One region of the Geoalkalibacter subterraneus genome, then DNA from elsewhere that is predicted to be linked to it. Evidence: riboswitches for the same ligand, from Rfam matches in the RefSeq annotation. Region 1 holds a riboswitch; the other holds the start of a gene.
What was found. A riboswitch is a leader RNA that binds a small molecule or an ion and turns the genes downstream of it on or off. The one in region 1 is predicted to bind cobalamin.
Positions count from the first base shown of each region.

Region 1 (7,751 bases):
GAACCTAAGCCGGAGCCTAAGCCGGAGCCTAAGCCGGAGCCTAAGCCGGAGCCTAAGCCGGAGCCTAAGCCGGAGCCTAAGCCGGAGCCTAAGCCGGAGCCTAAGCCGGAGCCTAAGCCGGAAAAGGGCTACGATGACACCCTGAGTGCCATCGAGAAACTGCGGCAGAAGCGCGAGATTGATGCACTCAAGGAAAAAATTGCCGCTCTTGCCGCAGGAAACGAAGGACCTGCCTCGCCAGTCTCAGATGCCCCGGTGGGAATGCCCGACGGGCAAGGCGACGAGGCCGGAGCCTCCTATCAGGCCTGGCTGCAGACGTTTTTCAAGGCGCAATGGAACCTGTCGCGCTACCAGGTCAGCCGTCGCGACCTCGAAGCGCGTGTCAGGGTGACCTACAGCGCCGACGGACGCCTGATCACCTACCAGTTTCTGGATGAATCCGGTGACCGGGTATTTGACGATTCGGTGCGCTCGGCTATTCTACGGGAGAGGAATCTACCTTTCGAACTGGAGCGCCGCAGTGATTTTACGATCGTTTTCAACCTCAAGGATCTTCTGGAGTAGAACCTTATGTTTCGTTTTATCCTGACCTTTTTTCTGCTGCTGGCCTTTGCCGCTGGAGCCGGAGCGGAGATTGAAATCCGCGCACCGGGACAGCAGACCATTCCGTTGGCGTTGACGAGCTTTATTCCCCAGGGTGCCGATGCTCCTGCAGGGGTGGCCGAAGAGATCAACGCGGTGCTGCAGGCCGACCTGGAACTCTCAGGTCTGTTCAACTTCATCGATCCCGCCTCATTCCTCTCCGATGCACGGAATGAAGGGCTAAGCAGCACCCAGGTCGACTTTTCACAGTGGCGCATGCTCGGCGCCGAATCCCTGGTCAAGGGGGTTTATCGCCTCGAAGGGGAGCAGTTGATTGTCGAAGCACGCCTGTTCGACGTCACCCGCCGGCGCATGCTCGACGGCCGGCGTTATGTCGGCAAGCCTGCCGATGCGCGGCGCATGGCGCATGCCTTCGCCGATCAGATCCTGCGCCGTCTGACCGGCGAACCGGGACCGTTCAACAGCAAGATCGCCTATATTTCCAATGCCACCGGTCACAAGGAACTCTATTTGATGGATGTGGATGGGCATGGGCCGGTTCGCATTACCAATCACCGCTCCATCGTACTCAACCCGGACTTTTCACCGGTGGGCAAAGAGTTGATTTTCACGTCCTACAAACAAAACAGTCCCGATCTCTACCGCAAGGAGATCTACTCCGGGCGCGAAGCGCGCCTGTCCGCCCGTGAGGGGCTCAATATCAGCGGACGCTATGCGCCTGACGGGCGAGAGATCGCTCTGACCCTGAGCTACCAGGGCAACCCGGAAATTTATCTAATAGGAACTGACGGCTCACTGCGCAAGCGGCTGACCGACGACTGGAACATCGATGTCGATGTCAGTTGGAGTCCAGGCGGCGATCGGCTGGCCTTCGTCTCCGACCGGCAGGGGGGCCCGCATGTCTTTGTCATGGATATCAACGGCAAAAACCTGCGGCGACTCACTCCCGCCCGCACCTACAACGCCACGCCGGACTGGAGTCCGCAGGGTGATCGCATTGTCTTCAGCCGTTTGAAGGATGGGCGCTTCGATCTTTACACGGTGCGTCCCGACGGCAGCGGCGAACGCCGCCTGACCTTCGGCAAGGGCAGCAAGGAGCACCCGCGGTGGAGCCCCGATGGACGCTTCATTGTCTATTCGTCAGACGAAACGGGGGAAAAGGCGATTTTCGTCATGCGAGCCGACGGGACCGGCGCCCGCCGCATCTCCCCTCCCGGGGGGGCGGCCAGCCATCCGGCCTGGTCCGAGAACTGGTAGCGGTCCAACCGCGCTGGTTGTTGTTGTTTTTTACGCTGTGTTCGCTATAATGGGCGGGTTTTTACCGGTTCGACTTGATGACCGATATATATGAGAGCTGGAATCTTTTAAGGAGTAGATCCAATGAAAATCAAACAGCGGATGAGACTGACAGTATTGCTGGTTATGGCAGCATTTCTTGGTTTTGCCGGATGCGCCAAAAAACCGGCGACTGAGGATTACGACGACTACAGTCAGCCTGTGGAGGAAACACGCCTCAGCGAGGAGGATCTTGCGGGATATCAGGATGGCGACATCAGCGAAAGTGCTGTGGCGGAAGATATGCGCGAGGATGAGCGCTTTCGGGACGGATATGGCGAGGATGCCTTTGAAGCGCTGCAGCGCATTTTCTTTGAATTCGACCAGTACACCCTGTCCACCGAGGCACGCCGGACCCTGGCCCGCAATGCCGATTACCTGAAAGAGAATCCTCAGATCAAGGTCCTTATTGAAGGCCACTGCGATGAGCGCGGTTCCGATGAATACAACCTGGCCCTGGGTGAAAAGCGGGCCCAGGCGGTTAAAAACTACCTGGTGTCGCTGGGGGTGGAACCGGGGCGGCTGTCCGTGATCTCCTACGGCGAAGAATTGCCGCTGGATCCAGGAACGGGTGAAGAGGCCTGGTCGCGCAATCGGCGAGCCGAATTCAAGCCGGTCGAATAGTTTCTTCCAAAGATGATCAACCAGGGGCCGCGCATCGCGCGGCCCTTTTGCCTGAAGGGGAGGTCAATCGTGATGCGAAAGACCGTAATTTTTTCGATACTGCTCACATTCGTGGTGGGATCCCTGCTGCTAGGCGGATGCATCCCATCGCAGACCCAGTTGCGCATGGAGCAGGATCAGCAGGAGATGAAACGCCGCCTGGCGGAGATCGAACGCCGCGTTCTCGGGCGTTCCGAGGAGCGGGCCCAGGAAACCGGTGCACGACTTGAGACTCTCTCCCGGCGTTTGGCTGAACAGCAGGCCGCACTCGATACTCTGCGTGTCGACCTGCAGACCATCAATGGTCGCCTGGAAGATATGTCACGGGAAAATAATGCCTTGCGGGACAATATGGATTTGATTCGGGATGACCTCGATCTGCGCCTCAGTGCTCTGGAAGATCGGTTAAGTGCTTCCGAGCAGGCAGGTTCTTCCGCATTGCGGGCGGCACAGCAGCCCATAGCCGAGGGTGGCGGCGTCAAACCGGCCGCTGAGTTATCCGGTGAGCCGAAAAGTGCCGCGCAGGATTCTTCTCCCAAGGCTCTATATGAGCAGGGGCGCGACGCAATCCTGCGCAATGGCGAATTTGCCCGTGGGCGTGAAACGCTTGGTAAATTCCTGCAGCAGTACCCTGATCACGAGCTGGCGGTCAATGCCCTCTATTGGATCGGTGAGGCCTATTACGGCGAGAAGAAGTATGAGAACGCCATTCTCCAGTTTCAGGATGTCATCGAAAAATACAGTGACCATCCCAAATCCGCCGCTGCCATGCTGAAACAGGCCCTGGCGTTTGATGCCCTGGGTGATCGCGACAACGCCCTGGTCATTCTGCGTCGTGTCGGTGAGCGTTACCCGTTGTCCGAAGAGGCGCGCAAAGCAGAGGAATTTCTCGATAAATGGTCTTGATTCAGGGTTGAGCCACTTTTTTTTCTTGAGGAATGTGTTTTTATACAGTTCCGAAAGGCGGGAAAGCGGCTTTTCTTTTCTAGAAAAATCTATATATTTCTATTTATGAACCCAAGTTCGACCTGACGGGTAAAACATTAAAATTGCTTATGACGGAGTGTGCGGGATGAAAAAAGTATTTTTGGGGTTGATGCTGTTGCTGTTGATGGGGTGTTCCGAGGATTCGACAACGCAGGGAGGCGAGCAGGCCGCAACTGCTGCACCCGCGACGCTGGCCGTTCCGGGTGACGAGGACTACGCGCTGGTGTTTTTTCTCGATCCCAATGGCGGACCCTGCCGCATGCAGAATGATATTATCCAGCGCATGTCTGACGAATTGGAGGGCAAGGTCCATCTGCGCTATGTTTCCACCCGAGAACCGCAGGATATTAACTTCTTTTATGCCCACGGCGTGCGCGGTCTGCCCCAACTGATGCTGGCTGATGCCGAGGGACGCGAGATCAAGCGTTTGACGCCCGGGGTCAAGACCGCCGATGATATACGGCGCATGCTCTCCAGTGCCGGGGCGATCTGATTGTCATGACACCGCTCGATTTTTCACTGACGTCAATGGTCATGGTGCTGCTGGCCGGTCTCGCCAGCATCGCTTCTCCCTGCGTGCTGCCGGTGGTGCCCATCATTGTAACCGGCACCGAGCGGGACCACCGCCACCGCCCCCTGCTGATCGTGTTCGGTTTGAGCCTGAGCTTCATCGCCATGGGCGTTGTGACCTCCCTGTTCGGTGGGGCGGTGGCCGGAGTGATGCCGCTGCTGGAAAAGATCGCCGGGGTGGTGGTGATCCTTTTCGGTGTGCTGATGCTGTGCGACATCAATGTTTTCAAGCGATTCACTCTTTTTTCGCACATCCGCATCTCCAATGACGGGCGCTGGTCGGGGCTGGTTCTCGGCCTGACTCTTGGACTGGTGTGGATCCCCTGCGTCGGTCCCATGCTTTCGGGGGTACTGGCCATGGTGGCTTCCGATGGGCGTCTCGCTACCGGGGTGGTCCTGTTGGCGATCTACTCCCTGGGGTTTGCTATCCCCATGCTGCTGGCGGGTTATGCCACTCAAAGCATGCGCAGCCGCTTTCAGGCGGTGGCCCGTCATCAACTGGCTGTGCGGGTTTTCAGCGGCCTGCTGCTGGTGGGATTCGGCACCTACATTCTCACCGCCGGTATGCTCTCCATCGGTTTCAGCAGCTGAGGCGCGGCATCCGCAGAGGATTTTTCTCTTGACAGCCAAACAACCCCCGCTGTATTGAAACGAACAGATGAAGCCGCCCCTTCGGGGCATATGACGAAAACTGAACAGTCCACCGGTGCCCGCAAGGGCTTGATAGGGAAGAGGGGTGCAAATCCCCCGCGGACCCGCCGCTGTGAGCGAGGACGAAGGGCCGGATACCACTGATCGAACGGATCGGGAAGGCGGCCTGGAGGATGAATCGCGAGCCAGAAGACCTGCCGGTCGGACACCCCCACGACAAGCCTCCCCGGGAATGGGAGGGTGGACAAAGCGGCCCTTCGAAAACGCGAAGCCCGCGCACCTTGAACCGAGGTGCGCGGGCTTTTTTCGTTGCGTCTGACCTGTGTGCCCCCTTCCGTCTCCTGTCGCGGAGCACGGAGGAAAAACATGGCAAAATTGAAGACATGGGTGCTGGCTGCCGGAGTTGCAGCCCTTTGGGGATCGACAACCTACGGTTTGGCGGCGGATGCGCTTGAGCCGGTGGTGGTGACTGCGACGCGCACGGCAAAGCCTGCATCGCAGGCCTCTGCCTCGGTGGTGACCATTACTGCTGACGAGATCGCTAAACGGGGCGCGACCCGCCTCGAAGAGGTGCTGCGCGACGCCGTGGGTGTGCAGGTGGTGTCCAACGGGCCGGTCGGCGCCGTGGCGACCCCCTCGATTCGCGGAGCGACCGGCTCGCAGGTGCTGGTGCTGCTTGACGGGGTGCGGCTCAACTCCGCTCAGCTCGGTCAGTTCAATCTCAGCGATCTGCCGGTGCCCCTGTCCGAGATCGAGCGCATCGAGGTGTTGCGGGGCCCCGCCTCCGCCCTGTATGGAACCAATGCGCTGGGGGGCGTGATCCAGATTTTTACCCGCACCCCGCAGCAGCAGCCCCTGACCCAGCTCAGTTGGAGCGAGGGGCGCTTCAACACCCGCGACGTCGGGTTCTCCACCTCGGCCCGCCGCGGCCCGGGGCGCTATCGCCTCAGTGCCTCCCGTGAGCGCTCCGACGGTTACCGGGACAACTCGGATCTTGAGCAGACCATCATCGAAGGAATGCTGGGCTTTGATCTGCCCGGTGGTTTCGACCTGCAGGCCACGGCCAGCCATCTGGATAAGGAAAATGGTGTTCCCGGTTCGATCGAGTGGCCCAGCCCCGAAGCGCGCCAGACCGATCGCAACACGTTGGCATCGGTCACCCTGAGCGGACCGGTCGGGGCGGTGGATATGACTGTGCGGGGTCACTATGACCGGCGGCGCAATACCTACCGGGATCCCGGCGCTTTTACACCGGCGGATGACCGCCATCTGTTGAAAACCCTGGGGGTGGAAGCGCAGGGGGAATACGGATTCGAGCGTCACAGTTTTCTGTTCGGCGGTGATTTCTACAAGGATAAACTTGACTCCACCAGCAGCGGCGATCCCGAGGATGAGCGCTGGTCGCTGTTTGCCCAGTATGAATTGGAAGCCACCTCCTGGGCAACCCTGTTGACGGGGCTGCGCTACGATGTTCATTCTGATTTCAGCAATGAATGGAGCCCCCGTGCGGCGCTGCTGCTCACCCCCACGGACTCCACCATAGTGCGCTTTTCTGCCAGCCGTGCCTTTCGCGCCCCGACCCTCAACGACCGCTTCTGGCCGGATACGGGATGGACAAGGGGCAACCCCGACCTCGACCCGGAAACAGCCTGGGAATACGAAGCCGCCGTGGAGCAGCAGCTGGGTGAGCGAACCGAGGTAAGCCTGGCGGCATTTCGGCGTGAGGTGCGCGACCTGATCGAATGGACCGAGGACGGAATGGGTGTATGGCAGCCGGACAATGTCAGTCGCGCCCGCATCTGGGGGATCGAAACCGGCGGCCGCGTACAGCTTCATGAGCTGCTGGCCGCCGGCGCCAACTACACCTATCTGCACCCCAAGAATCGCGACACCGGCGACTATCTGGAAAACAAGATCCGCCACCAGACCCATCTTTTCATGGAGATCGGGCCGATCCTGCAGACGCACCTGCGGCTCGACGGACGTCACCTGCACTACTACTCTCAGCCAACCCGGCGGCATAACAGCCATATCGTGCTGGATGCGGCACTCAGCCGACCCTTTATGCTGGGAGATGGCTGGGAATTGGAAGGGAAAATCACCGCCAAGAACCTGCTCGACAAGGATTATGAGTCGACGCCGGGATACCCGATGCCTCCGCGGGAGATCTTCGTGGAGTTGACGGCCTATTTCTAAAAATCTCGGCGTAAAGTCAGGGGAAAAGTCCCAATCACGGCAATGCCCGAGGTAAGAAAGCACCTCGGGCATTGCCTCTTCGGGTGTCGGCGTGAGAAGATTCAGGGGTTTCTACGGACCTTTTTTTAGTCAGACGGGAAAGGCTGCTGGTTATGATTCAACCCCTGTGCGGGCGACATTGTGTTGTAAAAGCTCTTTGGGGGGCTTTATTGCTGCTTTGGCTGAGCTGCACCCAGTTGCCGGCCGCGCAATGGACCGACGCCATCGGGCGCACCATCTCCCTCGAAGAACCCCCGCAGCGCATTGTGTCACTGGTGCCCGCGGTGACTGAAACTCTGTTTGCGCTGGGTCTCGGCGACAGAGTCGTGGGGGTGACCGATTTCTGCACCTTTCCGCCCGAGGCGAGGCAGAAGCCGAGCGTGGGCGGCTATGCCGATCCCGGCCTGGAAGCGGTGGCGACCCGCAGGCCCGACCTGGTTTTTCTGGCCGCCGATATGGGCAGTCCGGCCCTGCTCAGTCGCCTGGAGCAGCTGGGAGTCAAGATCTATGTGCTCTATCCGCGCGGGCTGGAAGAGGCGATTGCAGGCATGCGTGCGGTGGCCGCGGTGTGCGGCGTGGCGGAGGCGGGAGAGCGGCTGGCGAAAGAGCTGGAGGATGAAATTGCCCGTGTCGAGAGAGCGGTTGCTGGAAAGCCCCGTCCCCGGGTGCTGTTCGCGGTGATGCCCCAGCCCCTGACGGTGGCGGGA
Region 1 covers NZ_CP010311.1:23,011-30,761, forward strand. The annotation lists gene GSUB_RS18905 (TonB C-terminal domain-containing protein) at 1-564, shown strand, start outside; gene tolB (Tol-Pal system beta propeller repeat protein TolB) at 571-1,860, shown strand; gene pal (peptidoglycan-associated lipoprotein Pal) at 1,984-2,562, shown strand; gene ybgF (tol-pal system protein YbgF) at 2,635-3,507, shown strand; gene GSUB_RS00120 (thioredoxin family protein) at 3,674-4,081, shown strand; gene GSUB_RS00125 (cytochrome c biogenesis CcdA family protein) at 4,087-4,749, shown strand; cobalamin riboswitch at 4,846-5,025, shown strand; gene GSUB_RS00130 (TonB-dependent receptor plug domain-containing protein) at 5,176-7,005, shown strand; gene GSUB_RS00135 (ABC transporter substrate-binding protein) at 7,215-7,751, shown strand, end outside.

Region 2 (7,751 bases), 280 kb from region 1:
CCACTTGCGCCGAATGATGTTGGAAGTGAAGGCCAGGCGGACAGGGACGTCGGGATAACGCTCTTCCACCTCGTGCAGCATGGCCAGAATCGGTTCCAGGGTTGCTGGATAGGTGGTGCCGAAGGCCGCCAGGACGATAGCCGCGGGAGATTTCTGTTCGCGCTGCTTCATGTTCGTATATCCACCAGATAGTCGCGATTGATCATCGCTTCGTCGAAGGTTGCCATACCGTTTAACACGCCGATCGCAGCATCGATAATACCGAAAGCCAACGGGCAACCGCTGCCTTCACCCAACCGCATGTTCAGGTGCAGCATCGGTTCCAGACCAAGTTCGCGCATGATGTGAACATAGCCGGGTTCCGCCGACAGATGAGAGGGGATCATGTACTCCCGGACCAGCGGGTTGAGGCGGCATGCGATCAGCGCAGCTGCAGCGGAGATAAAACCATCGATGACGATCGGTACTTTGCAATGAGCGGCACCCAGAAAGCAACCGGCCATGCCCGCAACGTCCAGGCCACCGACTTTGGCCAGGACATCCAGTGGATCGTTCGGGTCGGGCTGATGGAGCGCCAGTGCAGCGCTGATGATCTGTTTCTTACGTATCAGGGTTTCGTCGCTGATGCCACCGCCTTTGCCGACGGCGTCATCGGCATCGGCTCCGGTAAAGGCCATGTACACGGCGCTGCTGCAACTGGTGTTGCCGATTCCCATTTCGCCGGTGCCGATCAGGTTATAGCCCTCGTCGACCAGATTTTTGACCATCTCGATGCCGATCAGCAGAGCCTGTTCCGCTTCGCAGCGATCCATGGCTGGTTCCTTGGCGAAATTGGCGGTGCCGGGGCGGATTTTGCGTTTGATCAGGCCCGGATGAGAGAGGGTCGGTTTGATGCCGATGTCAACCACGCGCAAGTCAGCGCCGTTGGCGGCGCTGATGACGCAGATGCCGGTGATGTTCTTGAGCATATTGATGGACTGGATGGCGGTCACTTCCTGGGGGGCGCAGGCAATACCCTCTTCGACGACACCGTGATCGGCGGCCATGACGATGGTGCATTTCTTCCGGGCTGCGGGGGTGATGGTACCGCTGATGGCGGCCACCTGCGCGGCGATTTCTTCCAGTTTCCCCAGACTGCCCGGGGGCTTGACAAGACTGTCGATGCGTGCCTGGGCGGCGGCGCGGATTTCGGCACTTACGGGTTCGATGGCGTTTATAAAGGTTTGTAGCTTGGAGGTTTGCAGCATGAAAGCTCCTTTATCGAAAAGTTTTTTCTCGCGAATGTCTTAATTTCGTTCCGTTATGTAACGACACAGTTCCTCGACGGTACGCGGCGGGGTACTCCGGGGAGAGCCCAGCGCATTCCACACCTGCACCACGAAAGGAAGGCCGAGTCCGAAGCGGGTCAGTACCTCCTGCTGTGCAGACAGTGCGTCAGTCGGAATGCGCGCCACGCACTTGCCGGCATCCATGATGACCATCGTGTTACTCCACTGATAGGCAAAATCCAGATCATGGGTCGCCAGCACAACACTGAGTCCGCTCGCGTGGAGTTCGTTGAGCAGATTCAGCAGTTCGTCTTGCATAGCGGGGTCGAGTCCAGCCATGGGTTCATCCAGAATCAGAACTCTGGGATGCATGGCCAGTACTCCGGCGAGACAGACCCGTTTTTTCTGCCCGAAACTCAGGTGCTGCACCGGCTTATGGGCGCAATCGTTGAGGTGTACAGCAGCAAGTGCCCGATCAACTCTGTGCTGGACTTCTTCCGCTGCCAGCCCAAGATTGAGCGGCCCGAAGGCAACGTCTTCGCGCACACTGGCGGAAAAAAGCTGACTGTCGGGGTTCTGGAATACCATGCCGATATCGGTACGCAGGCGGACGAGTTCAGCGCGGCGGTAGTTCAGGAGCCGCTCATCATAGAGCACCTCTCCCTGCTGGGGCTGCAGCAGACCGTTGGTATGCAGGAGCAGAGTGGTTTTGCCAGCGCCATTGGCACCGAGGACGGCGGTGCGTTCCCCTTCTGCAATCATGAAGGTGCAGTCATCAAGGCCTCTGCTGCCGTCGGGGTAGCTGTAGTGTACCGCCTGAAATTCGAGAATGGCGCGTGTCATCCGGCGATCACCATGGCAATATTCAGGCCCGATCCCGCCAGCAGGGCAATCAGGCTGTCGCGCCCGGCGTGGGGAAAGGTCTGATCGGCAAAGCGCAAAGGACCCTCTCCTGATCGCGCTTGAGCAGCGGCATGCAATTGTCCCGCCCGTTGCCAGAGTTGCAGCGTGGTATGGGCGATCAGCATTCCCAACGAGCGCAGGGAGCGGTGGGCGCTGATATATCCCAGGCGCGCCATTTGTGCCGTGCGAGTATCACTTACGACCTGCGCGAAAACAAAAAGCGAACGGTAACCCAGCACCATGATATCGATCAGCAACTCAGGAGTCCGCAAGCGCCGCAACAACGCCATCATATCTCCTAAAGGGGTCGTCAACGCCAGAAACAGCAGGGCGCAAAGGCAGGCGAGAGAGCGGGTGCACACCAACATCGCCTGCTCGAGCTGTTGCGGTGGGAAAGAAAACGAAACATCATGCCATGAGTCCCCCCAGGAGAGTGAAAGAGCGATGGAAAACGCACTCAACGCCAGAAAAAACAGCGCCGGGGCAAGAATGAGCAGATAAGAGCGCCAGGCGACCCGTGCTACGCCCAGTGTCAGAAGTGCAAATACCAGCGTCACGGCAGCGGCAGCCGGCACAGTAGCCGCCAGAAAAGCCGCGCTCAAACCGCTCAGGGTAAAAATCCCCTTGGCGCTCGGCGCAACATGTCGCCAGGCACCGTAATGACTGAAACGCTCTATGTACATGGCTGCCCGTTCTGCCATGCACGCCGCATCCGCACGCGGGTGATGGAGACGCCAAGATAATAGCCGATGAAGCCGCCGCCAAGAGCGGCCTGAAATGCAAACAGAAGGGATTCAATCTCTGCGCTGGGGGGCTCCCATAACGGGCCGAACCAGGGCTCGTAGTCCGGCGCAATTTCGATAATAGCATCCATTGCCTCGCCGTCCGCGCCGGAAAATATCTCTTTATCCGCCACCGGTTGCACCACCCACAGGGGTAGCAGCGCCAGCAGAAAGACTGCCAGTATCAGCAGCAGGTTCTGGTGCTTTTTCATGGCTGTACCTCGCGTGGTTGCAGCAGCTTCATTTTCCTGAGTTCCTGAGGGTTGAAGCGTTTCAGTGCATTAAAAATCAACACCGACAGCAACCCTTCGATGAAGGCCAGCGGGAGCTGTGTCAAGGCAAAAATGGAAGCAAACTTGGCGAAAGAAGCGACGAAGCCACCCACCGGATCGGGAAAGGCCAGTGCCAGTTGCGCCGACGTCGTGAGATAGGTCATCAGGTTAGCGCTGAAGGTGGCAAGAAATACGGCCATTCCAAACGGTAAACGGAATATGCGCGCCAACCGGAATACGCTGTAGGCCACAAACGGCCCGACAATCGCCATGGAAAAAATGTTGGCCCCCAGCGTTGTGATGCCACCATGGGCCAGCAAAAGCGCCTGAAAAAGCAGGACCACCAAACCAACGGGCGCCATGGCCGTTGGCCCGAACAGGAGAGCGCCAAATCCCGTCCCGGTAGGGTGGGAGCAACTCCCGGTGACCGACGGAATTTTCAGTGCGGAAAGGATAAAGGTAAAGGCGGCCGCAACGCCGAGGAGCATACGATACTCCGGGTGCTTTCGGACTTTTTGGCCGAGGGAATAGACTCCGTAAGCGACAACGGGAGCCGACGCCAAGCTCCAGCCGATTGCGTGATCAGCTGGGAGAAATCCTTCCATGATGTGCATCTTTTCCCTCCTGTGTTCCCATTTGGCAGCGTGAGGGGCGCGATAAAAAACCCGCCTCCTGAAAAGACAGGGGCGGGTTTCCGAATTTAAAGCCGCGCGTGCCCACGCTCCCATACCCGGGGAGATAAAAGTGGATGTTTCGACGGCAGGTCTTCTGACTTACGAGTTTCCGTTAACAACCGGAACCTGTGGCAGCCTTCCCGATTAAAAAAATTAACCAGTGGCATCATTGCCCGAGGTTTAACTCGCTTACAGCGGCGGGTCCGTGGAGGATTTACACCTCACTTCCCGTTGTCGTTATACCCAGCGTAGAGCGACAAGCCTTGCGGCACCGGCGAAACTTTTCAAATTGTTGATCGTTTATAGGAATTCTTGTGGCCTGGTGTCAAGGTTTAATTTGTCACCCACAGGCGGGGTTCCAAAGTCTGGCAACCAAGGAATTACAACCATCCAACTCTGTTTTGCCTCAGCCGGAAATGGGCTCACATCAACAGCATCGATTACGACCCGAATGATGACTCTATCATCCTCTCCTTGCGTCATCAGGGCGTGATCAAGGTTGGTCGGGACAAAGAGGTCAAATGGATCCTTGCTCCCAACGTCGGCTGGACCAAGGACATGGCCGCCAAGGTGCTGACCCCCGTTGACGGCAAGGGCAGAAAACTCGACTGCGTAGGTGCCAAATGCAACAACACGGAGTTTGACTGGAGCTTTACCCAGCATACGGCTTGGCTCAGTGAGCGTGGCGAGAACAACGAGCGCTACACGACCATGAGTGTTTTCGACAATGGTGACGGCCGTGAGCTTGAACAGCCGGCTCTTTCCCAGGACAAGTGGTCCCGCGCCGCCGAGTACAGGATCGATGAGAAGAACCTGACGGTCCAGCAGACCTGGCAGTTCGGCAAGGAGCGCGGCTGGGACTGGTACAGTGCCGTGACCTCGAACGTCAAGTACGATCCTGAAATGAAGACCTATTTCTTGTCAGCCCATACCAGATAAAGGGGATAGTCGTGATATGTTAACCGGTCGGATCCTGAACCAGCTAACAATTCTTCCATTCAGGGGCGCGTTTTGCCAGAAAGGCGCTGACGCCTTCAACCGCATCCTCCGTGGAGCTGAGAGTCGCAAACAGATCATCCATCAGGTCCAGCCCCTGGTGATAAGGGATATCCTGCAGCCGGTTGATTCCCTCCTTGCCGATCTGCAGGGCGAGCGGGCTTTTGGCGGCCAGTTTTTCCGCCAGGCTGCTGGCGGCTTCCTGCAGTTGGGCTTCGGGCACCACCCGGTTGACCAGCCCCAGTCTCTGCGCCTCCTGCGCCTTGATCGTGTCTCCCGTCAAAACCATCTCCAGCGTTTTCTTGCGGCCGATTAATCGGATCATCGGTGCCGCCGGTCCCAGGCAGATCAAGCCGACATTGATGGCGGTGGTTCCGAATACTGCTGTGTCGGCAGCCAGGGTCAGATCGCAGCCGAAGGCCAGACCGGCGCCGTTGGCCACGGCATAGCCGTGCACGGCGGCAATTGTCACCGTTTTCATCCGCGCAAGAGTGTGGTAGAAAACATCAATCTGATAAAGGAACTCACGCGCTTCACGCTGGGTGCGGGAGGGAAACTGGTCGAGCGATATGCCCGTGCAGAAATTCTTGCCAGCTCCGTTGATCACGACAACCCGGATGTCCGGATCATTTTCCATGTCCCAGAGGGCGGCATCAAGTTGCTGGGCAAAGGGGATGGTGAACGTATTCATCGCCTCGGGGCGGTTCAATGTGATCCGCCCAATGGCGCCTTCTTTGCTGCTGACAATCAGGTCTTGAGACATATGTCCTCCCTGCAGGTGAATTGGCGATATCGGAAAAGGGTCTTATTGTTTTTTTAACATCCCTGCGGGGCAGTGCAAGAGCTTCATTTGGAGAGGAGGAAAAGATGGCGGTTTTTGAGGTCAAACATCCGCTGGTCAAGCATAAACTGGGTTTGATGCGACACAAGAGCATCAGCACCAAGGATTTCCGGGAACTTGCCTCCGAAGTGGCGCGCATGCTGACCTATGAGGCCACCCGCGATCTGGAAACAGAGCCGCATAACACCCATGGCTGGGCCGGGCCTGTCGAGGTGGAAAGGATCAAGGGGAAGAAGATTACCATTGTTCCCATCCTGCGGGCAGGGCTGGGGATGATGGACGGGGTGCTCGATTTGATCCCCAGCGTCAAGGTCAGCGTGGTTGGCCTCTATCGCGATGAGACAACGCTTGAACCGGTCACTTATTTCAGCAAACTAGCCGGCAATATGGCCAGCCGCACCGCGCTGATCCTCGATCCGATGCTGGCGACCGGTGGCAGCCTGGTGGCGACCGTGGATATGCTCAAGGAGGTCGGATGCACCAGTATCCGTGGTATCTTCCTGGTGGCGGCGCCTGAAGGGATTGAGCGCCTGCAGCATAAACACCCCGATGTCGACCTCTACGTTGCGGCCATCGATGAGCGACTGGATGAAAACGGTTATATCCTGCCTGGTCTTGGCGATGCCGGGGACAAGATTTTCGGCACCCGATAACACCGCCAGGCTTTTCAGGACAAATATTGGAGAAGGTTTTTATATGCTCCCTGCACAGTGCGTCGTTCTTGACCTCGAAACCACAGGCACCAGCCCCCAGTATGACCGCATCATCGAGATCGGGCTCTGCGAAATCGAGCAGGGCCGCGTGGTGGGAGAGTGGTCATCGCTGGTCAACCCCGAAGTGCGCCTGTCGCCTTTTATCGTTCAGTACACCGGCATCAGCGACGCGCTGGTGGCCGAGGCGCCGCCTTTACCCCCAGTATCGGCGCCATGGGCTCGATGCGCTGATTGAGCGGCACGGGCTGCGGGCTGAGGCACGCCACCGCGCCCTGGGTGATGTGCGTATGACCTGGGAGTTCGTCTGCCGGGCGCTGGAGGAAAACCCGCCTGAAACCGTATCGCATGCCTTGGACAAGATCCTTGGCCCTCTCGCTGCCCAGTCCGGTCACCAAAGCTCCTCCCAAAAAAAAGAGAGCGGCACAGCAGGCCGCTCTCTTCGAGGTGTAGTAAGCGATAATCCGGGGCAGGGTCAGCTCCCCTTGACTCCCTTGGCGATGCGGCTGCCGACCTCTTTGTCGATATTGCTCCAGTATTCGAGGGCGCGCTTCAGAACCGGTTCCGAGACGCCGCCTTTGAGATGGCCGACCACGTTGGACACCAGCCGGTCGCGTTGGGCGTCGTTCATGACCTCGCGCACCAGGGCGCCGGGCTGGCTGAAGTCGTCATCATCCTTGCGCAGGGTATAGGCCGTGCGCATGAACTCCCCGCTGGCACTCCAGACCGCGGACTCGGGGTAGCGCTCCGGGTCGGCTTGCGGGCCGCCCTTGGAGTTCGGGACATACACCGGATCGGAGACATTGTCGATCCGCATTGCGCCGCCTTTGCTGTAGCTGTGCACCGGGCATTTCGGCCGGTTGACCGGAATCTGCCTGTAGTTGACGCCCAGGCGTGCGCGGTGGGCATCGGCATAGGAAATCAGGCGGGCAAGCAGCATGCGGTCGGGGCTTGGGCCGATGCCGGGAACGAAGTTGTTCGGCTCGAAAGCGGCCTGTTCGATCTCGGTGTGGAAGTCGCTCGGGTTGCGATTCAACGTCAATCGGCCGACCTCGTGCAGGGGATAATCCTCGTGCGGCCAGACCTTGGTCAGGTCGAAGGGATTGAAGCGATAGTTGGCTGCCTCCTCGAAGGGCATGATCTGCACCTTCAGCGTCCAGCTAGGGCAATCGCCTTTCTTGATCGCGTTGAACAGGTCGCGGCGATGGCAGTCGGCGTCTTCGCCGGCGATGCGGTCGGCCTCCTCCTGGGGGAGGGTCTCGATCCCCTGGTCGGTCTTGAAGTGGTATTTGACCCAGAAGCGCT
Region 2 covers NZ_CP010311.1:302,744-310,494, forward strand. The annotation lists gene GSUB_RS01455 (sirohydrochlorin cobaltochelatase) at 1-171, opposite strand, end outside; gene cobT (nicotinate-nucleotide--dimethylbenzimidazole phosphoribosyltransferase) at 168-1,247, opposite strand; gene GSUB_RS01465 (energy-coupling factor ABC transporter ATP-binding protein) at 1,287-2,111, opposite strand; gene cbiQ (cobalt ECF transporter T component CbiQ) at 2,108-2,872, opposite strand; gene GSUB_RS01475 (energy-coupling factor ABC transporter substrate-binding protein) at 2,845-3,165, opposite strand; gene GSUB_RS01480 (energy-coupling factor ABC transporter permease) at 3,162-3,839, opposite strand; cobalamin riboswitch at 3,967-4,190, opposite strand; partial or broken gene GSUB_RS01485 (aryl-sulfate sulfotransferase) at 4,296-4,826, shown strand; gene GSUB_RS01490 (enoyl-CoA hydratase/isomerase family protein) at 4,882-5,658, opposite strand; gene upp (uracil phosphoribosyltransferase) at 5,763-6,389, shown strand; gene GSUB_RS18925 (3'-5' exonuclease) at 6,433-6,684, shown strand; gene GSUB_RS01505 (catalase) at 6,922-7,751, opposite strand, start outside.
Region 2: linked by a shared signal. The riboswitch ahead of GSUB_RS01480 (energy-coupling factor ABC transporter permease) and the one ahead of GSUB_RS00130 (TonB-dependent receptor plug domain-containing protein) in region 1 are both predicted to bind cobalamin.